Regions from separate parts of the Prauserella sp. PE36 genome, predicted to be linked through region 3. Evidence: riboswitches for the same ligand, from Rfam matches in the RefSeq annotation. Region 3 holds a riboswitch; each other region holds the start of a gene.
What was found. Region 3 has a riboswitch for S-adenosylmethionine ahead of thrC (threonine synthase). Riboswitches for the same ligand answer to the same signal wherever they lie in the genome.

Region 1 (7,186 bases), on a different contig from region 3:
AGGCGCTTCTACGAGCACCACGGCGTGGACTGGAAGGGCACGCTGCGCGCGGCGATCAGCAACACCTCCGGCGGCGACACACAGGGCGCCTCGACGCTGACCCAGCAGTACGTGAAGAACTACCTCATCAACGTCACCTACCGCGACGACCAGCTCGGTCAGCAGCGGGCGCAGGAGGCGACCATCGCGCGCAAGCTCAAGGAGGCGCGCGTCGCGATCCAGCTCGAGACGAAGATGAGCAAGGAGGAGATCCTCGCCGGCTACCTCAACGTCGTCGAGTTCTCCCGGCAGATCTACGGCGTCGGCGCCGCCGCGCACGCCTATTTCGGCACCACGCCGGACAAGCTCACCGTCACGCAGGGCGCGCTGCTGGCCGGCATGGTCAACAACCCTGTCGCCAACGACCCGTGGAACAACCCGGAGCGGGCCACGGAGCGGCGGAACTTCGTGCTCGACAAGATGGTCGAGAACCGCAAGCTTTCCGAGGAGGACGCCGAACGGCTCAAGGCGGAGCCGCTCGGCGTGGTGCCGAACGGCCCGGAGAAGCCCGCCGCGAACTGCGTGGGCGCGGGTCCCGAGCACGGGTTCTTCTGCCAGTACGTCGAGGACTACCTGCTCGAGCAGGGCATGACGAAGGACGACCTCTACACCGGCGGATACACGATCCGCACGACGCTCGACCGGGAGGCCAACCACCTCGCCAAGCAGTCGGCCGAGGAACAGGTCGGCAAGATGGAGGACAACGTCGCCAACACGTTGTCGCTGGTGAAGCCGGGCAAGGACCGGCACGAGGTGGTGGCGCTGGCAGCCAACCGCGACTACGGGCCCGACGCGAGCGCCGGGCAGACCGAGTACTCGCTGCCCTCCGACGTCGCCAACGTGACCGGCGCCGGGTCGAGCTACAAGATCTTCACCGCCGCGGCGGCGATGGCGACGGGCAAGGTGGGGATCTACGACACGATCCAGTCGCCGAGCTCCTACGTGTCCCAGGTGTTCAGCGGCAGTCCCGCGCCGTGCCCCTACATCGCGCCCTACACGCGCGGCTACTGCGTCACCAACGCGACCGAGGGCGGCAGCGGCTCGATGACGCTGCAGACCGCGTTGCAGACCTCGCCCAACACGGCTTTCGTGATCCTCGAGGAACAGGCGGGCATGAAGGCCGTCGTCGACATGGCCAGCAAGCTCGGCCTGCGCAAGACGATGGCGTCCAACGCGGCGAACGGCGGCCCGGTGAACCCCGAGGCGGAGAGCCAGGAGCTGAGCCAGAGCCAGACCCAGTTCTTCGGGCCCACCGCGAACTCTCCCGGCAAGGGCTCCTTCACCCTCGGCGTGAGCCCCACGAGCGGGCTGGAACTCGCCAACGTGGCCGCGACGATCATGAGCGGCGGCGTGTGGTGCCCGCCGACGCCGATCGGCGAGATGACCGACCGCGACGGCAACCCGGTGCCGATCAAGGAACAGCCGTGTGAGCAGGCGGTGCCGGAGGGGCTCGCCAACACACTCGCCGTGGGTATGAGCAAGGACGACCTGCCCGGCGGCACGGCGGCGGCAGCCGCCCAGGGCGTCGGCTGGAACCGGCCCATGATCGGCAAGACCGGTACGACACAGGTCAACGGCTCCGCGGCGTTCCTCGGCGCCACGCCGCAGCTCGCGGGCGCGGCGATGGTGTTCCGGCCCGACGTGCCCAACGGCGGTCTCTACGACGGCGGGCCCGGCAACGTCAGCGCCGTCCCCGCCGACAGCGGCAACATGTTCGGCGGCAAGACGCCGGCACGCACGTGGTTCGGCGCGATGAGCAAGATCCTGGAGGGTGAGCCCGCGCTGCCGCTGCCCGCCAGCGACCCCAGGTACGAGCGCTTCGACTGACGAGTACCTCGGAGGCGGCTCGCGTGCCGGTGGCGGAGCCGGAGACCCCGTGCCGGAGCCGGTCGACGGCGCAGGCGGCTCCGGCACCGCTGAGCCGGAGCTAGCGACCGTTGGCGTTGGCGTTGGCGGGGCCAGGCGGGTGGCCGTGCTCCGTTCCGGTCGACCTGCTTGGTCCGCGCGCCTGAGGACGTGCACTGCGCCGCCCGAGTCGAGGACGCGCCCCGGGGTCTCTGGTCCACGCCGCGCGCGCCGCGTGCGGACCGAGCCGTTCTACCCCGCCTGACTCAGCCGAGAAAACCCGGTAGCGGACGGGGATCCGGGCTCGGCGCCCACCGGCCGTCGGTCTCGGCGTAGGTCCACCGCGGGCCCCTTTCCGTGATCTCGCGCAGCGCGGTCACCAGGCGGTCGACGTGCTCGCGTGTCGTCCCGAGCCCGACGCTGACCCGCACGGCCTGCTGCCCGTCGCCGCCGCTCGTGGCGATGAGCCTGCGGGTGGCGATGTGCGCGCAGAAAGCGCCGTCCCGCACGCCGATGCCGTGCTCCGCCGACAGGACGGCGGCGATCAGTCCGGGGGAGAGGTCATCGATCGCGAAGGAGACCGTGCCGACGCGGTCGCCGTCGTCGTCGAACAGCCGGAGGACACGCAGGCCCGGTACCGAGGCGAGGCCGCGGTCGAGCCGGGCGAGCAGGTCCGCCTCGTGCGCCTCGACGCGGTCGCGAACCGAGGCCAGTTCCGTGCAGGCGACGCCGAGCGCGTACGCGCCGACGGTGTTGGGGGAGCCGGCCTCGTGCCGTTCCGGCCCGGTGTTCCAGACCACGCCGAGGCCGTCCTCGTGCCCGGTGACGAGTTTGCTGGCGCCACCACCGGCCAGGTACGGCTCGGCGGCCCGCAGCCAGTCGGCCCTGCCGACGAGCGCGCCCGCCCCGAAGGGCGCGTAGAGCTTGTGTCCGGATAGGACGACGTAGTCCGCGTCCAGTTCGCGCAGCGACACGGCGCGGTGAGGGGCCAGTTGGGCGGCGTCGACGGCGATGCGGGCTCCAGCGGCGTGTGCGGCCTGCGCCAGCTGGGCGATCGGCAGCACCTCACCGGTCACATTGGACGCTCCGGCGACCACGACCAGCCGAGGACCTTCGGGGCAGCGGCCGAGCGTCTCCGCGAGCACGCGCACGGCCTCGTGCCGGGCGCGCGGGGCAGGCACGCGGTACACGTGCCTGCCCCGCCACGGCAGCAGGGCGGCGTGGTGCTCGGTGTCGAACAGCACCACGGCCGTGCCCTTCGGGACGGCGCGGGCGAGCAGGTTGAGGGCGTCGGTGGTGTTGCGCGTGAGGACCACCGTGTCGGACGACCGCGCTCCGACGAACGCGCCAACGGCCTGCCTGGCTCGCTCATAGACCTTTGTGGACACCTGCGAGGCGAACCCGGCGCCGCGGTGGACGCTCGCGTACCACGGCAGGAACTCGTCGACCGCCCTGCGCACGGCGGAAAGACACGGCGCGCTGGCGGCGTGGTCGAGGTTGGCGTAGCCGATCTCCCCGCCGGTCACCAGCGGCACGCGCAGGTCGTCACCCGCGGTGCCGGGCACGGCGGGCGGGATGACGGTGGCGAGGGCAGGGGGTGCGAACGTGACGGACATGTGGCCTCCTCGGTGGGTCCTGGGACCCGGTGAGGGGCCCGCGCTTGCCCGCCTGTTCCGGCGAGCCAGGTCGTCACCCGGGGCACCCCACCACGGTAGGAGGGTTGCCGGCCAGCGAGCCGGGGCTTGACGCTGGCGCTCATGACCTAGCGGAGAGGCTACCTCACGATGCGGCGCCTGCGCGAGGGTGTTCGCGGCCGGGGTGAGTATAATGAAAATCGTTGTCAACAACAACGATGAAGGGAGTGGCCGTGAAGGTCCGGAAGTCGTTGCGCTCACTGAAGAACAAGCCGGGTGCGCAGGTGGTGCGCCGCCACGGGAAGGTGTTCGTCCTCAACAAGCGGGACCCGCGCTACAAGGCCCGACAGGGCTAGGGCGCGTCTGCCGATCCCCTCACTGGGCAGCGGGTCGGGCGACGCGCCCTATGGCAGGCGGACCCCTGCGAGCTGCGTCGCCTGGGCTACGAGCCGGTCCTTGCTGTCCCACGCCTCGGCGACCTCGTCCATCCGGTCGCCCGCGACGACGCCGGCCCGCATCCGGACGCGCACGGGGCCCGGAGCCGGTGGGCGCCGCAGGTAGGCGCTGATCTGCAGGGTCGGCGCCCACCCCGGGATGCCGAGGTCGTACGACACCGGTGGCACGGGGTCCAGCGCCACCAGCAGGCTCAGCGGGTCCCAGTCGGAGCCGTCCGCGAGCCGCTGCCAGCCCGAGATCTCGCCCTGGCGCGACGGGGTTCCGCCGAGGAAGCCGAGCGGGCGCGGGTCGAGCCGCTGTTCCACCACGTCCATGAGGTCCACCCGGAAGCCCGCGCCGGGCGCCTCGGCCGGGACGCGCACGCACTCGTGCTCCGGTGGGAGATCCGCCGGCGTGACGCCCGACCAGTAGGGCTCGTGGTCGGCGAGCGGGCCGAGTGTCAGGAGCGCCTCGGCGCACGGGGTGCCGTCCTGGCCGAGCCGCACGCGGGACTGCGTCAGCCCCTTGCCCGCGCGCAGCACCTCCACCGACACCCGCGCGGGCCCCGCCTGCGGCGGCACCGCGAACGACGCGCTGACCGCGTGCGGATGGGCGTGCGGGCCGACCTCCGTGGCGGCCCTCGCCATCGCGGCCAGCAGGTAGCCGCCGTGCATCCGGCCGCCGACCGTCCACTGGGGATCGAGGTCCACGGTGAAGAGGTCGGTGCCCGGCTCGCGCGTGAGCGCCGTGGCCTCATGGAAGCTGCCCATGCGCTCAGATTGACAGCGTCAAGTTGACGGTGTCAAGTCAGCTCTGTCACGCTGTGCCGATGAGCTCGACGCGCTCGCGGGCCCGCCCCGGTGAGGGGGAGAAGCTGCGCGAGGAGATCCTGCTGGCCGCCGAGTCGCTGCTCGTGGAGACGGGCACCGACGGCGCGCTCACACTGCGCGCGGTCGCCGCGCGTGCCGGGGTCACGACGCCGTCGGTCTATCTGCACTTCGCGAACAGGGACGACCTGCTCGAAGCGGTGTGCCTCCAGTCGTGGGGCGAGCTGGAACGCCGGATGCGGGAGCGCTCCGAGGGCGTCGACGACCCGCTGCGTGTTCTGGGCCGGTGCGGGCGCGTCTACGCGACGTTCGCCCTCGAACATCCCGTGCAGTACCGCGTGCTCCTGATGCGGCCCTCGGCCCACCGGTCGCCGGGCGCGCGGGAGTGCTTCCGCTACGTCACCGAGGCCGCGGCGGCGTGCGTGTCGGCCGGGATCATGCGCGGGCGTCCCGAGTCGCTCGCCGTCGGGCTCTGGTCGGCGCTGCACGGCCTCGTGAGCCTGCTGATCGCGCAACCGGAGTTCGACTGGCCCGACGACCTCGACACGCTGATCGACGACGTCGTGCGCATGGCCGGTTTCGGCACGGTGCTCGCCTCCCGCATCCCGCGCGAGGCGACCCCGACCAGCGCCCAGCTCGCCGAGGGCCTCGACGCGCTCACCGCGAACTGGCCGGAGCGGGATCAGCCGCGCCGGTAGTGCAGGCACACCGCGCCGTGCGCGAGGGTCGCGCTGCTCGCCAGCGTCCAGCCGGACGCGGGAAGACCCTCGGGCAGCAGCCGCAGCCCGCCGCCAAGCAGGGTCGGCACGACGGCGAACCGCAGGTCGTCAACCAGGTCCGCCTTCAGCAGCGTCTGGATCACGCTCGCGCTGTTCAGCACCATGAGGTCACGCCCGGGCGCGGCCTTCAGCGCGGCGACCTCCCGTTCGGGTTCACGGGCGATCCGGGAGTTCCGCCAGTCCGCGCGCTCCAGCGTGCGGGAGAACACCACCTTCTCCACGGTCTCCAGCCACGTGCCCAGCTCGCGGGTGCGCTCGTCGGTCGCGGGATCCCGCGTGATCCCAGGCCACACCGACGCGAACCCCTCGTAGTTGGTGCGCCCCAGCAGCGCCGTGTCCACGCCGCGCCACACGCCCTCGAAGTACTCGGCGGTCTCCTGCCGCAGGGCGTGCCGGTGCAGCCACGTGTCGTGCGCCGGCCCATCCGGGCCGCTCGTGTAGCCGTCGATCGAGATGCTGGCCCAGGCGATCACGCGGCGGTGTGCGGTGCCGGTCATGGCGGTCCTTCCGTCCGGTGGCCGTGCCGGTCGCGCGGCCCTCATCAGAGACGTCGGAGCCGGGCAGCCCAGATCGACACGCGGGCGGAGTGAATCAGGATCCGGCGGCCCGCGGGACCGGGGTCACGAGCGTGCCCTCGGTCATGAACGCGTGGAGATTGCGGAAGGCCAGCGCGCCCATGGCCTCGCGCGTCTCGCGGGTGGCGCTGGCGATGTGCGGCAGCAGCAGCACGTTGTCCAGCTCCAGCAGCGGCGCGGGGACGTTCGGCTCGTCGGCGAACACGTCGAGTGCCGCGCCGGCGATCCGGCCCTGGGTCAGCGCCGCCACGAGCGCGGGCTCGTCGACCACGCTGCCGCGCGCGATGTTGACCAGGTAGCCGTCGGGGCCGAGCGCGCGGAGCACGTCGGCCGAGACGAGCCCGCGCGTGGCCGCGCCGCCCGACGTGGCGATCACGAGCACGTCGGCCCCATCCGCCAGTTCCACCGGCGACGACGCGTAGCGGTACGGCACGCCCTCCACCGGGTTGCGCGAGTGGTAGCTCAGCTCCGTGTCGAAACCCTCCAGCCTGCGCGCGATGGCGCGGCCGATGCGGCCGAGCCCGAGGATCCCGACCCGTTTGCCGCTCACCTTCGTGGCGAGCGGGTAGCCGCCGGGGGTCCACTCGCCCCGCCGCACGTAGCGGTCGGCGGCGGCGAGCCTGCGCAGCACGTCGATGAGGGCGCCCACCGCGAGATCGGCGACGCAGTCGGTGAGCACGTCCGGCGTGTTGCTGACGTCGATGCCCCGCGCGCGGGCCCTGGCGACGTCCGTGGTCTCGTAACCCACTCCGAAGTGGACGATCGCGCGGAGCTCGGGCAGGGCGTCCATCAGCTCGTCACTGACGCCGACCCGTGCGCTCGTCACGGCGGCCACCACCTCGTGCCCGTGCTCGGCGAGGTAGCCGGCCGGGTCGGTGTGCTCGGCGAGGCGCACGGTCTCGTGGTGCGAGGCAAGCGCCTCCTCCAGCGACTCCAGCAGCGGGCAGACCTGCAGGACCACGCCCTGCCGGGCGGACCGGGTCATCGGTTCTCCCTACTCTTTCGTTCAGGCGCGGTCGAGTGCGGGCCGCTTCGGATCGAAGGTCCACCCG
Region 2 (7,186 bases), on a different contig from region 3:
CCGGCTGATCAACGCCGAGACCACGATGCTGCCGCCGATCGTCGTTCCCGACGAGGCGAGCGCGGACCGCACCGCCGAGGCGCAGGAGAAGCCCGAGGACGGGCTCGCCACCGCGGTCAAGACCTGGAAGAAGCGCTTCCTCAAGGGCGCCGTCCTCGCCGTGATGATCACGCTCACGGGCGGCGGCGCCGCGGCGCTCGCGATGAACAAGAGCGTCACCCTCGACGTCGACGGCGAGCGCCAGACCGTCCGCAGCTTCGGCGGCACCGTCGGCGAGGTGCTGGAGGACGCCGGCATCACGGTCGGCGCCCACGACGCGCTCTCACCCTCCCCACAGGCCGCGGTGGGCGACGGCGGCGTCATCACGCTGGAGCGCGGCCGCCAGCTCAACCTGATCGTCGACGGCGAGCAGCGCGAGGCCTGGGTCCGCGCCACCACCGTCGGCGAGGCGCTGGAACAGCTCGGCCTCCAGGACCTCAACAAGCAGGGAACCTGGTTCTCCGCGCCGGTCGGCGGCGAGGTGCCGCTCGAGGGCATGACCCTGGAGGTCAAGACCCTCAAGAACATCACGCTCTTCGACGGCGGCAACCAGCCGCGCGAGCTCTCCACCACCGCCGTGACCGCGGAGGAGCTGCTCAAGGAGCTCAACCTCTCGCTCGGCCCGAAGGACAAGATCGAGGGCGGGCTCAAGTTCAAGATCCACGACGGCGCCTCGGTGCACATCAGCCGCACCGGCGTCTCGGTGATCAACGAGACGGAGGTCATCGAGCCCAAGGTCCGCACCATCGAGGACCCCGAGCTCGAGCAGGGCACCGAGATCGTCGAGGAAGAGGGCGTCCCCGGCGAGGAGATCGTCACCTACCGCATCACCAAGGAGAACGACCAGGAGATCGCCCGCGAGGAGCTCTCCAGCAAGATCATCAAGGCCGCCAAGGACCGGGTCATCCGGGTGGGCACCAAGCAGCCCCCGCAGCCGGTGATCTCCGACGGCGCAGTGTGGGACGCGCTCGCGCAGTGCGAGTCCACCGGCAACTGGGCCATCAACACCGGCAACGGCTACTACGGCGGCCTGCAGTTCGACAAGAGCACGTGGGACGCCTACGGCGGCGACCAGTACGCGGCCTACCCGCACCAGGCCAGCCGCGAGCAGCAGATCGCGATCGCCACGAAGGTGCGCGACGATCGCGGCGGCTACAGCGCCTGGCCGAGCTGCCAGTCGAAGCTGGGGCTCCCGTAGCCGTTCTAGACTGACCCGGTGACGGAGACATCGGGCTTGCTCGGCCCTGCTGAGATCCGCGGGCTGGCGAGTGAGCTCGATGTCCGGCCGACCAAGAAGCTCGGCCAGAACTTCGTGCACGACGCCAACACCGTGCGCCGCATCGTCGAGCTGGCCGAGGTCGGTGCAGGCGACGTGGTGCTCGAGGTCGGGCCGGGTCTCGGCTCGCTCACGCTCGGCCTGCTGGGCTCCGGTGCGCGGGTGATCGCCGTGGAGATCGACCCCGTGCTCGCCGGGCGCCTGCCCGACACCGTTCGGAGCCACGCGCCCGAGGCGGCCGGCCGGCTGACCGTGCTCGGCGCCGACGCGCTGCGGGTGCGTGCGGACGAGCTCGCCGAGCCGCCGACGGCGCTGGTCGCGAACCTGCCGTACAACGTCGCCGTTCCCGTCGTGCTGCATCTGCTCGCCGAGCTGCCGTCGTTGCGCAGGGGACTCGTGATGGTCCAGACCGAGGTGGCCGACCGCATGGCGGCGGGACCGGGCAGTCGCGTCTACGGCGTGCCGAGCGTCAAGCTGGCCTGGTACGGCAGGGCACGCAAGGTGGCCGCGGTGCCGAGGTCGGTCTTCTGGCCGGTGCCCAACGTCGACTCCTCGCTCGTGGCGTTCGAACGCGGCGAGCCGCCGGAGAACGCCGATCGCGACGTGGTGTTCGGGCTCGTCGACGCCGCGTTCTCCCAGCGCCGAAAGACACTCCGCGCCGCGCTGGCCTCATGGGCGGGCTCCGCCGACCGGGCGGGCGAGCTGCTGACGGCCGCCGGGATCGACCCCCGCTCCCGCGGCGAGCAGCTGGACGTCGATCAGTTCGCGGCTATTGCGGCAAAGGTGTGATCTACATCGGCGAGCTTGCGTTCGTGTGGCCGATTCAGGTCTACTCTTAGGGCATCCATCCCGAGCGACTGAGAGACCTGGCTCGCCGAAGTCGCAGCAACCGCCCACCGAGGGCAGGTGCTAACGCCAGGAGCGATGGAGGATCCGTGTATCGCTCGCGAATGCTCACCAGGCGCCGAGTCGTCGATCAGGGCCGCCGCACCGTAAGCGCGTGTTGTCGCCACACCGCTGCCGCCTGATCGTTTCCCACTCGCTCATCCCTTCCCAGCGACCGTCTGAGATCCGGACGGGGCGTCGCTGTGTCTCGAGTTGCCTTGGAGCTTTCGTGATCACCGTCGAAAACGTCAGCAAGTCGTTCGCCGCCGGCAGTACCGGGGCGCCCGTGGTCGCGCTGCGCGACGTGAGCCTCGCCGTGGAGGCGGGTTCGCTGTACGGCGTGGTCGGCCCTTCGGGTGCCGGTAAGTCGACGCTGGCGCGTTGCATCGCACTGCAGGAGCGTCCGGACCGCGGGGTCGTGCGGTTCGACGGGCTCAACACCGCCGCGCTGGACGGCCGCAAGCTGCGGGACGCGCGCCGTCAGCTGGGGATCGTCGACACCCGGCTGCAGCCGGAACGCACGGTCGCCGGCAACGTGGCCGCACCGCTGGAGCGGCTCGGCATCGAAGGCCCGCAGCGCCGGAACCGCGTGGGCACCCTGCTCGACCTCATCGGCCTGACGAGGCGGGCCGCGCAGCTGCCCGGTGACCTGTCCGAGGGCCAGCGGCGACGGGTCGCCGTCGCGCGGGCACTCGCGGCGGGGCCGTCGGTGCTGCTCGCCGACGACCCGACGGGCGGCGTGGAGTCCGAGGAGTCGGGCTCGGTGCTGGCCGTTCTCGACCGGGCGCGGGCCGAGCTGGGCGCGACGGTGCTGGTGACCACGCCGGACGCGAGCGTGGCGCGGCGCGTCTGCGACGACGTGGCCCTGCTGGAGCGCGGTGCGGTACTGGAGAGCGGCAACGTGCTGGGCCTGCTCGGCAAGCACGGCAGCAAGATCGCCAACCAGCTGCTGCCCGCGATCGAGACGTCGAGGGCGGAGGTGTCGCAGTACGACCTCGCCGTGGACGTGGTGCTGATCGGCTTCGCGGCCGTCGGTGCGCTGCTTCCCGAGGCGGCGGGCCGCTTCGACGTCGAGCTGGCGACGATCGGCGGTGGCCTGACGCGATTCGGTGACACGCCGGTGGCGCGCTTCCGGCTCGGGGTGCGCGGCCAGCGGGCCGACGCGGCGCTGGCGTGGATCGCGGAGCGCGGCGCCCACGTCACCCACACCCTCTACGGCCTGCGCAACGTCGCCGCCTGATCCAGGGAGCCCCTTCTGCAGGGAGCCCCCTTCTGCAGGGAGCCCCCTTCTGCAGTGAAGGCCACCTTGCCTGCGTTCAACGCAGTGAAGGTGGCCTTCACTGCAGTCGGGCCCACCCCCGGCCGCCACGTAGTGAGCAAGGGAGCTTTGCTCCCGGAAAACGGGAGTAAAGCTCCCTTGCTACCCCCTGGATGTGGCTACTGGGACTGCTGGGGCACCGGTGAGGGGCGCCGGAAGAGCAGGCCGGCCACTACGGCGCCCACCGCGAGAACACCGGCCGCCCAGCCGCTCGCCGTCGCGTAGCCGTGCACCGTCGCCGCGGCTCCACCCGCGACGACCGACGCCGTCGCGCTCGCCGCGATCGTGTTCAGCGCCGCCGTGCCGAGCGAGGCTCCCACCTGCTGCGACGTCGTGATGAACGCCGAGGCTACGCCCGCGTCCTTCGGCGCCACCCCCTGCGTCGCCGCGTTCACCACCGTCGGCATCACCAGACCCGCACCCGCGCCCAGCAGCACCTCGGCAGGCAGCAGCAGGCCGACATAGGAGCTGTCCGGCGTCAGCCGCGTCAGCAGCGCCATGCTCACCGCCAGCAGGAGCAGCCCGCCAACCAGCAGCGGCCTCGCCCCGACCCTCGGCGCGAGCCTGCTCGTCACCTGCGTCGACATCAGCACGTTGCCCGCCACGAACGGCAGGAACGCCACCCCTGCCAGCAGCGCGCCGTAGCCCATGATCACCTGCAGCTGGAACGTCAGGAACAGGAACATCCCGAACATCCCGAACGCCGCGAAAGCGACCCCGAGGAACGCAGCCGCCCGCGACCGCTCGGTCACGACGCTCAGCGGCAGCAACGGTCCCCTCACCCGCGCCTGCCGCGTCGCGAACACCGCCACCAGAACCAGCGCTGTCGCGAGCAGCCCGAGCACGAGCCCTGAGCCGAAGCCGCGCTCCGCCGCCTCCGACAGCGCGTAGACGAGTGACACGATTGCCCCGCCGCCGAGTGCGGCGCTGATCCAGTCGAGCGGGGTCTCGCGATGTCCCTCGACCTTCGGCAGCACGAAAGCGCCCAGCACGGCGGCCAGCGCCGCGATCGGCAGGTTGACGTACAGGCACCAGCGCCAGTCGAGGTACTCCGCGAGCGCCCCGCCCGCGACGAGTCCGAGCGCGGCGCCCGACATCATGATCGCGCTGAAGATGCCGAACACGCGCGCCCGCTCGCGCGGTGCGGTGAACGTCGTGGTCAGCAGTGAGATCGTCGACGGCGCGAGCAGCGCCGCGAAAACGCCCTGGCCCGCCCTCGCCGCGATCAGCATCTCCGTGCTGATCGCGGCGCCTCCGACGGCCGAGGCGAGCGCGAAGCCGACGGCGCCCACGAGCAGTGTGTTCTTGCGGCCGAGCCGGTCTGCCAGCCGCCCGCCGAGCAGCAGCAGCCCGCCGAACGCCACGGTGTAGGCGGTGATCGCCCACTGCCGGCCGGCGTCGGACATGCCAAGCTCCCGCTGCGCCGACGGCAGCGCGATCGTCATGATCGTCATGTCGACGATGACCAGCAGCTGGGCCAGTCCGATCACCGCGAGTGCCCACCATCTGCGCCGGTCGGTGGTTTGCCCCACCGGTGCAGGAGCGGTCGTTGTCATGATTTCCCCTTGTGAGACTGTGTGGAGGCCCCGAAATGACTGGAAAGCACCGGGTTCGCCGATTGCTTACCGGTCGGCTAGTTAGCTTGTATGGTGGAACCGTAAGTGATTGCTAGTCGGGCGTCAAGTAAGTTGAAGACGGTCTCAGGAAGGGCTGGCTGACATGGTGGGGCGGCGCAGCGACACGAGGGAGCGCATCCAGCAGGTCGCGCTGGAGCTGTTCGCCGAGCACGGCTACGAGAAGACGTCCCTGCGGGAGATCGCGGAGCGCCTCGCCGTGACGAAGGCCGCGCTGTACTACCACTTCAAGACCAAAGAGGACATCGTCCACAGCCTCGTCGAGAACCTGGTCGACGGCCTCGATGAGCTGCTCGCCTGGGCCAAGGAGCAGCCGAGGTCGCAGGGGACCACGGAGGAGGTTCTGCGCCGGTTCTCCGCGCTCGTCAACGACGAGCACGGGCCGGAGATGCAGTTCATCCAGCAGAACATCCCGACGCTCAAGAAGTTCGGCGTCATGCACCCGCTCGGCGCGAAGGTCAGGGAGCTCTTCCAGCTGATCAGCGCCGAGGGCGGCGACCCGGCCACGGAGCTGCGGGCCAGGCTCGCCCTGGTCGCACTCGTGCTCGGGATCAACCCGATGTTCGGCGGACCCGGAGCGGCCCCGCCGCCCGAGGTCGCGCTCCAGGTCGCATTGGAGCTGGTCGCGCCGCGCGGCTGAGCCGGCCAAGTACCCTTGACCCGTGCTCGCCGTCGTTCCACCGCCCGTGACCGTGAGGGTGCCCTCCAAGGTGAACCTGCACCTCTCCGTCGGTGACGTTCGCGACGACGGGTTCCACGAGCTGACCACCATCTTCCAGGCCCTATCCCTGACCGACGAGGTCACCGTCGCCGCCGCCGAGGAACCGGGCGTCGAGGTGTTCGGCGAGGGCGCCAAGTCCGTGCCCACCGACGAGGGCAACCTCGCGTGGCGGGCGGCCCGGGCGCTTGCCGAGCACGTGGACCGCACCGAGGACATCGACAAGGTCGGCGTGGTGCTGCGCAAGGGCATTCCCGTCGCTGGCGGCATGGCGGGCGGCAGCGCCGACGCCGCCGCAACGCTCGTCGGCCTCAGCTCGCTGTGGAAGCTCGACCTCGCCAGGGACGAGCTCGCGCAGATCGCCGCCACGCTCGGCAGTGACGTGCCGTTCGCGCTCTACGGTGGCACCGCGCTCGGCACCGGCCGCGGCGAGGAGCTCGTCCCCGTGCTTTCCCGCCACACGTTCCACTGGGTGCTCGCGTTCGACCAGCGCGGCCTGTCCACGCCCCGCGTCTACGGCGAGCTCGACCGGCTGCGCGCCGACGGCGACCCGCCGAGGGTCGGCTCCCACGCGCCGGTGGTCGAGGCGCTCGCCTCAGGCGACCCGAAGCAGCTCGCGCTGCTGCTCGGCAACGACCTCCAGGCGGCCGCCGTCTCGCTGCGGCCCGGCCTGCGCCGGACCCTGCGGGCCGGCGTCAACGCCGGTGCCCTCGCCGGCACGGTCTCCGGCTCGGGTCCCACGTGCGCGTTCCTCTGCGAGAGCGCGGACGCCGCCCTGGAGGTTGCCGCCGAGCTGGCCGGTGCCGGAGTGTGCCGTACGGTGCGGGTCGCGCACGGGCCGGTCCCCGGCGCACGCGTCGTCGGCGGCGACGACGCTCCCCGGCACCCAACGCCGCCCCAAGTGCACGCCTAACCTCAACAGCTTTCGAAGGGTTACCTGCCGGATGGCCAACCTGGTCAACCTCGAATCGGTCAGCAAGTCCTACGGCGAGCGCATGCTGCTCGACGGCGTCTCACTCGGCGTCGGCGAGGGTGAACGCATCGGTGTCGTCGGCCTCAACGGGGGCGGCAAGACCACGCTGCTCGAGGTGCTCGCGGGCCTCACGCCGCCCGACTCAGGGCGGGTGAGCCGCGTCCGCGACCTGCGGATGCGCGTGGTCACCCAGCGCACGGCGCTGCCGGAGGGCAGCACGGTGCGCGACGTCGTGCTCGCCGAGTACGCCGCCGAGCACGAATGGGCCGCCGACGCCCGCGTCCGCTCCATTGTGGACGGACTCGGCATCTCGGCGATCGGGCTGGAGACCCCCACGGCCACG
Region 3 (7,186 bases):
GCCGTGCGGTGGTGGTGGACGCGGGGCCCGAGCCGGGACCGCTGGACCGCTGTCTCGACCGGCTCGACGTCGACCGGGTGCCGCTGGTGGTGCTGAGCCATCTCCACGCCGACCACGTGGGCGGACTCGCGGCGGTGCTCGACGGGCGCTCGGTCGGCGCGGTGGCGGTCGGTCCCGGCCGGACGCCGGGCTGGGCATGGCGGGAGGTCGCGGCCGAGACGTCGGCCCGGGGCGTTCCCCTGCTCGAACTGAGCGTCGGGGACCGGCTCGAGTGGCCCGCACTGCGGCTCGATGTGGTGGGACCGCGCTATGTCCCGCGAGACCAGGGGGAGGAGGACGACGGCACGGGGATCAACAACAGTTCCGTGGTCCTGCGCGCGAACACGGCCGCAGGGCGAGCGCTGCTCACCGGCGACGTCGAGCTGGCTGCCCAGGGCGACCTGCTCAGTGCCGGGGCCGACCTGAGGGCGGAGATCCTGAAGGTGCCGCACCACGGGTCTCGGTTCACGCTGCCGCAGTTCATGGGTGCGGTGGCACCGAGGGTCGCGCTCGTGAGCGTGGGCGCGGACAACACGTACGGACATCCGAACCGCACGACGCTGAGCGTGCTGACGAGAGGAGGGGCACTCGTGGCCCGCACGGACACCGGCGGCGACACCGCCGTGGTGCCGGGCGACGACGGACCGGCCGTTGTCAGGAGAGGAGCGTCGCGATGACAGAACCACTCTGACTGGCCGTGAATCCGGTTGCCGGAACCGGACGGCCCCGGCACGCTCGCGCCATGATCAATACCGGACTCGGTCAGAAGGTCGTGCTGGTGACTGGTGGCAGCGGCGGCATCGGCGAGGCGATCAGCCGGGCCTTCGCCGCGCAGGGTGCCCGCGTGGCCGTACACCACCATCCCGGGGAGGAGGCGCGGTGGGCGCACGTCACCCCGCCCGTAGAGGCCGCGCGCCGGCTGGCCGGGGAACTCGACGATGCGGTCGCGGTGGCGGCCGACCTGGCCGAGCCGGATGCGGCGGCGCGGTTGTTCGACGAGGTCGAGGCGCGGCTGGGTCCCGTGGACGTGCTCGTGAACAACGCCGCGCACTGCGAAACCCCCGACACGGTGGACGCGCTGACGGCGGGCAGCCTCGAGCGGCACTACCGGGTCAACGCGATCGCGCCCGCGCTGCTGATCAGCGAGCTGGCGTGCCGACAGCAGCCGGACCGGGCAGCGCCGTGCGTCGTGAACATCTCGACCGACGCGGCACGCGCGTTCCCCGGCCAGCTCGGTTACGGCTCGTCCAAGGCCGCGCTGGAAGGGCTCACGCGCGGCACGGCATTGGACCTCGGCGCGGCCGGGATCAGGGTCAACGCCGTGGCTCCGGGGCCGGTGCAGACGGGCTGGATGGACGAGGACCTGGTGGCGAAGGTCAAGGAGATCGTGCCACTCGGTCGTCCGGGGAAGCCGGACGACATCGCCGACGCGGTCGTGTTCCTGGCGTCGGAGCAGGCCCGCTGGATCACCGGCCAGGTGCTGCAGGTCGCAGGGGGGCACGCCCTGTGAGCCGCGGCCCGTGGCGACTCAGGTGTGCTGTCGGGAGACGTTGGTGCGGGTCGACGATCTTGAAATGGGGCGAGCGTCCTCCTCTGTCGTGCGAGCCACCACGGTGATCCCGGCCCGCACGGCAGAGGATTATCAGACCCGACCTAGCGGCCGAGGACCTCGTTCACGGCGTCGGCCGACGGGGGCACGGTGGCCTTCGGGCCGATCTTGCCCTCGACGGCGTCCAGCGTCTTGAGGCCGTCGCCGGTGATGAGCAGCACGGTCTCGGCGTCGGGGTCCAGCCTGCCGGTCTCGATGAGCTTCTTCGCGGTCGCCACGGTGACGCCGCCGGCGGTTTCCGTGAAGATGCCCTCGGTGCGGGCCAGGAGCCGGATGCCCTCGACGACCTCCTCGTCGCTGACGTCCTCGATCGCGCCGCCGGTGCGGTTGACGGTGTCGAGCACGTACGGGCCGTCGGCGGGGTTGCCGATCGCGAGCGAGCGGGCGATCGTGTCCGGCTTCACCGGCTGCACCACGTCGTGCCCGTTGCGGAACGCGGCCGAGACCGGCGAGCAGCCGGTGGCCTGTGCCCCGAAGACCTTGTACGGCGACTCGTCGACGAGGCCGAGCTGGCCCAGCTCGCGGAAGCCCTTGTCAACCTTGGTCAGCTGCGAGCCGGAGGCGATCGGAACGACGATCTGCTCGGGAAGCCGCCAGCCCAGCTGCTCGGCGACCTCGAAGGCGAGGGTCTTGGAGCCCTCGGAGTAGTAGGGGCGCACGTTGACGTTCACGAAAGCCCAGGTCTCGTGCTCGGCGGCGAGCTGGGTCGCCAGGCGGTTGACGTCGTCATAGTTGCCGTCGACCGCGATCAGGGCGCCGTCGTAGACGGCCGTGGTGAGGATCTTGGCGCGTTCGAGAGAGGAGGGGATCAGCACGACCGACTGCCAGCCGGCGCGCGCGGCGGCCGCGGCGACCGCGTTGGCGAGGTTGCCCGTCGAGGGGCAGGCCAGCGTGTCGAAGCCGAACTCGCGGGCAGCGGCCAGCGCGACGGCGACCACGCGGTCCTTGAACGAGTGGGTGGGATTGCCGGTGTCGTCCTTGACCCAGATGCGCTTGACCCCGAGGGCCTTCGCGAGGCGGTCGGCACGCACCAGCCTGGTACAGCCCGGCTCGGTGTTGGGGATCTCCTCGACGTTGGAGGGCACCGGCAGCAGCCTCTTGTAGCGCCAGATGTTGCGAGGGCCGGCCTCGATGTCCTCCCGGCGCACGCGGCCGAAGTCGTAGGCGACCTCGAGCGGCGAGAAGTCCCCGGCGGAGACGAACTCCGGGGCCAGCGGCTGGCGGTGGCCCTCTTCCTTGGACACGAGCTCCACGGCCGGACCGAGGTCGACGGACTTCGTGGTTTCGAGCGCTGCAGTCATCGCGAGGTTCCTTTCCTCATCTGCCCCGCTGGCGCGGGTCGGAATTGGCACCGTGATCGCCAGCTACCTCGCGGAATCGAGATGACAGGCTGACGCCGGTTGCCGGGGCTTCATCGGGCCGTTCCCTCTGCCCCTCTGGATGAGCGGTATTCGGTTGTCCGTGGGCGGAATCCGCCCGACGTCGTGAGGAAGCCTACGTCATCGGGATCAGTTCGTGCCACGGCTGTGCGGGTTACGTCACCGTGGCAGGATCGGCAGCGTGACCGCGCCAGCCACCACGCCCGCACCACTGCAGCTCGTGCTCGGGGACGAGGAACTGCTCGTCGAACGCGCGGTGCGAGCCGCGCTGGACTCGGCGCGGCTGGCCGACGCGACGGCGGAGCTGACGCGCGTCCGGGTGTCCGAACTCACACCACCACAGCTCGCCGAGCTGGTCAGCCCTTCGCTGTTCAGCGAGGGCCGCGTGATCGTCATCGAGGGCGCGCAGGACGTCTCGCAGGAGATCTCCGACGCGATCCTGTCCTACGTGCGCATGCCCGCCGACGGCATCGTGCTCGTCGTGGTCCACACCGGTGGTGGGCGGAGCAAGGCGGCCAAGGCGCTGCCGGGTGCGCTCAAGAAGGCGGGCGCTGCCGTCATCGAGTGCGACAAGATCACCAAGCCCGCCGAGCGGGAAGCCTTCGTGCGCAACGAGGTTCGGCGGGCGGGCGGACGGATCGACGCGCCAGGGGTGGTCGCGCTCATCGACGCGGTCGGCTCCGACCTGCGGGAGCTCGCCTCGGCCGCCGCGCAGCTCGTGGCCGATTCCGGCGGCAGCGTCGACGAGGAGGCCGTGCGGCGGTATCACCGCGGCCGGGCCGACGTCACCGGGTTCATGGTCGCCGAGAAGGCCGTCGCCGGAGACCGCGCCGCCGCGCTCGAGTCGGTGCGGTGGGCGCAGCAGATCGGGGTGCCGCACGTGCTGGTGGCCGACGCGCTGGCCGACGCGGTCCGCACGATCGCCAGGGTGTCCGCGGCGGGCCGGGGCAACCCGAACCAGATGGCGGGCGAGCTGGGGATGCCGCCCTGGAAGATCCGCAAGGCGCAGGGCCAGTCGCGCGGCTGGAACTCGGGTTCGCTCGCCGAGGCCATGCGCATCGTCGCCCGCGTGAACGCCGAGGTGAAGGGCGCCGCGGCCGATCCGGACTACGCGATCGAGCGTGCCGTGCTGGACCTCATCGCCGCGAAGCAACGCCGCTAGGCGACGCGCCCCAGCGCCACCTTTGGTGCGCTCGGGGCACCGCCCGTCTCCCACACCCCCAACGGAGACGCTGCGCCATAGGGGACTTTCGGCGAACACGCGCCGACAACGGCGAAGCCCCCGGAGACCGTTGGTCACCGGGGGCTTCGCGACAGCTTGTCGGCAGGCTCAGAGCTTGTTGGCGCGCTGGGCCATCGCGGACTTCTTGTTCGCGGCCTGGTTCTTGTGGATCACGCCCTTGCTGGCAGCCTTGTCCAGCTTGCGCGCGGCCTCTCGCTGCAGCTCGATGGCCTTGTCCTTGTCACCGGCGTCAGCGGCCTCGCGGAACTTGCGGATCGCGGTCTTCACCGCCGACTTGACCGACTGGTTGCGCTGGCGCGCCTTCTCGTTGGTCTTGATGCGCTTGATCTGGGACTTGATGTTGGCCACGCGGGCGCTCCTCACATCGTTCGGCGGGATTGTCGTTGTCGCGTTCTCGTGGCCCCGGTGACTCACCGGGCTTCCTCCCTGGCGGAATGCCACACGGCAACGGCTGAACAGCATAACAACGGGTCACCGCGGGACCTCGGCCAGGTCGGTTACCTGGGCTCGCAGTGCCTGGGGTTTCGCCGTCTCCCCGCTGGCGCAGGCTCGCACACAACCAGGGGTCCGGCTACCTCTGCTACCCGGTCTCCGCCGTCGCTCTGCTGCCCGTGGTGCTCGCGATGGTGTTGTTCGGCGACCGGCGTCCGGAGTGGAGCTGGCTGCTGGCCGCCGCCGTGACGGTGGTCTGCCATGTGCTCTACGGCGTCGTCCTGCAACGCGGGTACGCGGTCGGCGACCTGTCCGTCGTGTACCCGGTCGCCAGGGGAGCGGACCTCTGCTGTCGGTGCTCGTCGCCGTGCTGGTGCTCGGGGAACGACCGGGCTGGCCCGGTCTGGTGGGGAAGCTGCGGCGGGAGCACCGGCGTGAGGTGCTGCTGGTGTGTCCGCTGTCTCCGTTGGCCTGCCTGCTCGTGTTCTTCGCCTTGCGGCTCGCGCCGGTGAGCCTCGTCGCGCCCGCCAGGGAGCTGAGCATCGTGCTCGGCAGTCTCGCCGGCTGGTTGTTGCTGGGCAGCGGCACCCTGGTAGGCGGCCGGCGGTTCTGCTCGTGTTGTTCGGGATCACGGCGACCGCACTCGCATGAGACCGTGTTGCCCATGGACGTGCTGAGCAGCAGGGTGCTGGTGCATCCCAGGGATCCCGACGTGACGAAGGCCTTCTACCGCGACACGCTCGGGCTCGCGGTCTACCGCGAGTTTCCCGGCGGCACCGTGTTCTTCCTCGGCGGCGGGTTTCTCGAGGTCGTGGGAGAGGGCCGCACCGGCGCCACCCCGGACATGGCGCTGTGGTTGCAGGTCAGAGACGTCGCCGCGGCCGTGGCCGAGCTGCGCGCGAAGGGCGTCGAGCCGGTGAAGGGCCCGCAGCGGGAACCGTGGGGACTCGACGAGGCGTGGATCTCCGACCCGGACGGCACGCGGATCGTGCTCGTGGAGATCCCGTCGGACCACCCGCTGAGGGTCGATGTGCGCTCCCAGTAGCTCCGTCTCGGGGATGCCCGGTTCGCCGAGACCGGGATCCTCGTGACGATCGGATTCGCCAGGCAGAGGGCTCAGCGCTGTGGCCGGCACCGTCGAGAGCCGCCACCAGCGGCTCCGGGCGCTGCCTGCCGGGGATGAACCGGCCACCGAGCCGCGGCGGCCGCGTTCAGGCGGGCCGCCACGCCCGCAGCTGGGCCGCGCGCGTGGCGGCGAGGCCGGGCGGGTCCCACACCCATGTCTGCAGGTCGCCGAAGCCGGCGGCCTCCAGCTCCCTGGCGAGGTCGTGCCGTGGCACCGGCAGCCACTTCTCGTGCGCGGAGAGCACGAGCCGCCCTCCCGGCCGCAGCACGCGGAACAGCTCGGCGAACGCGGCTTCCCGGTCGGCCCACAGCTGCACGTTGTTGACGCTGAGCACGACGTCCACGGACTCCCCTGGCTGCCCGGTGGCGGCGGCGGTGCCCGCTCGCAGCCGCACGGTGCCCTCACGCACCGCGGCGGCGCATCGCGCGCGGCACAGCTGGAGCATCTCCTCGGAGGGGTCGACGCCGACGGCGAGCCGGCTGCGGGCGGCCACCTCGGCGAGTCCGATGCCAGGGCCGGGTCCGAGCACGAGCACCGTCTCGTCCGCGGCCGGTTTCGCCACCTCGACCACGTGCCGCTCGGTCGCCGCGTTGCCGTGCGCCATCAGCGCTCCGCCGATGCGGCCGAGCAGACCGCGGGGGTGACCGAAGGCCCGGTCGAGCGGTTCGTCAAGTACAGAACTCATCCTTCGAGGTCAGCACGGACTGGACGAGACCCGCATCGGGGATGACCCGGAAATGTCGGTGTGGCGGCATGGGAACATGGAGGGTGCCACCCGCGAGCGACCTGAGGTAACGAGTGACACAGACACGCCCGTCCGCCGACACCACGTTCACGCCCCCGGAGCACATCCGGAACTTCTGCATCATCGCCCACATCGACCACGGCAAGTCCACCCTGGCCGACCGGATGCTGCAGCTCACCGGCGTGGTCGAGGAGCGGGCCATGCGCGCCCAGTACCTGGACCGGATGGACATCGAGCGGGAGCGCGGCATCACGATCAAGGCGCAGAACGTGCGTCTGCCGTGGCGGCTCGACGGCCAGGACCACGTGCTGCACCTCATCGACACGCCGGGCCACGTGGACTTCACCTACGAGGTCTCCCGTGCGCTCGAGGCGTGTGAGGGCGCGATCCTGCTGGTGGACGCCGCGCAGGGCATCGAGGCGCAGACGCTGGCGAACCTCTACCTCGCGCTCGACAAGGACCTGCACATCCTTCCGGTCCTCAACAAGATCGACCTGCCCGCCGCGGAGCCGGACAAGTACGCGGCCGAGCTGGCGAACATCATCGGCTGCGAGCCCTCCGACGTGCTGCGGGTGTCGGCGAAGACGGGTGAGGGCGTCAAGGAGCTGATCGA

Region 1: another riboswitch for S-adenosylmethionine. It lies ahead of DI005_RS12425 (aminotransferase class V-fold PLP-dependent enzyme); the one in region 3 lies ahead of thrC (threonine synthase).
Region 2: another riboswitch for S-adenosylmethionine. It lies ahead of DI005_RS36380 (methionine ABC transporter ATP-binding protein); the one in region 3 lies ahead of thrC (threonine synthase).

The regions. Positions count from the first base shown of each region.
Region 1 is NZ_QEQT01000050.1:292,582-299,767, reverse strand. It holds gene DI005_RS12430 (transglycosylase domain-containing protein) at 1-1,866, shown strand, start outside; gene DI005_RS12425 (aminotransferase class V-fold PLP-dependent enzyme) at 2,151-3,500, opposite strand; SAM riboswitch class IV at 3,536-3,647, opposite strand; gene ykgO (type B 50S ribosomal protein L36) at 3,752-3,874, shown strand; gene DI005_RS12415 (thioesterase family protein) at 3,923-4,723, opposite strand; gene DI005_RS12410 (TetR/AcrR family transcriptional regulator) at 4,783-5,478, shown strand; gene DI005_RS12405 (dihydrofolate reductase family protein) at 5,463-6,056, opposite strand; gene DI005_RS12400 (2-hydroxyacid dehydrogenase) at 6,151-7,119, opposite strand; gene DI005_RS12395 (enolase C-terminal domain-like protein) at 7,141-7,186, opposite strand, start outside.
Region 2 is NZ_QEQT01000110.1:221,463-228,648, reverse strand. It holds gene DI005_RS36390 (resuscitation-promoting factor) at 1-1,237, shown strand, start outside; gene rsmA (16S rRNA (adenine(1518)-N(6)/adenine(1519)-N(6))-dimethyltransferase RsmA) at 1,256-2,104, shown strand; SAM riboswitch class I at 2,157-2,246, shown strand; gene DI005_RS36380 (methionine ABC transporter ATP-binding protein) at 2,430-3,440, shown strand; gene DI005_RS36375 (MFS transporter) at 3,638-5,074, opposite strand; gene DI005_RS36370 (TetR/AcrR family transcriptional regulator) at 5,238-5,792, shown strand; gene DI005_RS36365 (4-(cytidine 5'-diphospho)-2-C-methyl-D-erythritol kinase) at 5,815-6,783, shown strand; gene DI005_RS36360 (ABC-F family ATP-binding cassette domain-containing protein) at 6,815-7,186, shown strand, end outside.
Region 3 is NZ_QEQT01000088.1:20,122-27,307, forward strand. It holds gene DI005_RS26940 (ComEC/Rec2 family competence protein) at 1-716, shown strand, start outside; gene DI005_RS26945 (SDR family NAD(P)-dependent oxidoreductase) at 782-1,549, shown strand; gene thrC (threonine synthase) at 1,693-2,949, opposite strand; SAM riboswitch class I at 2,963-3,095, opposite strand; gene holA (DNA polymerase III subunit delta) at 3,209-4,189, shown strand; gene rpsT (30S ribosomal protein S20) at 4,358-4,618, opposite strand; partial or broken gene DI005_RS39190 (hypothetical protein) at 4,783-5,353, shown strand; gene DI005_RS26970 (VOC family protein) at 5,367-5,747, shown strand; gene DI005_RS26975 (class I SAM-dependent methyltransferase) at 5,914-6,513, opposite strand; gene lepA (translation elongation factor 4) at 6,627-7,186, shown strand, end outside.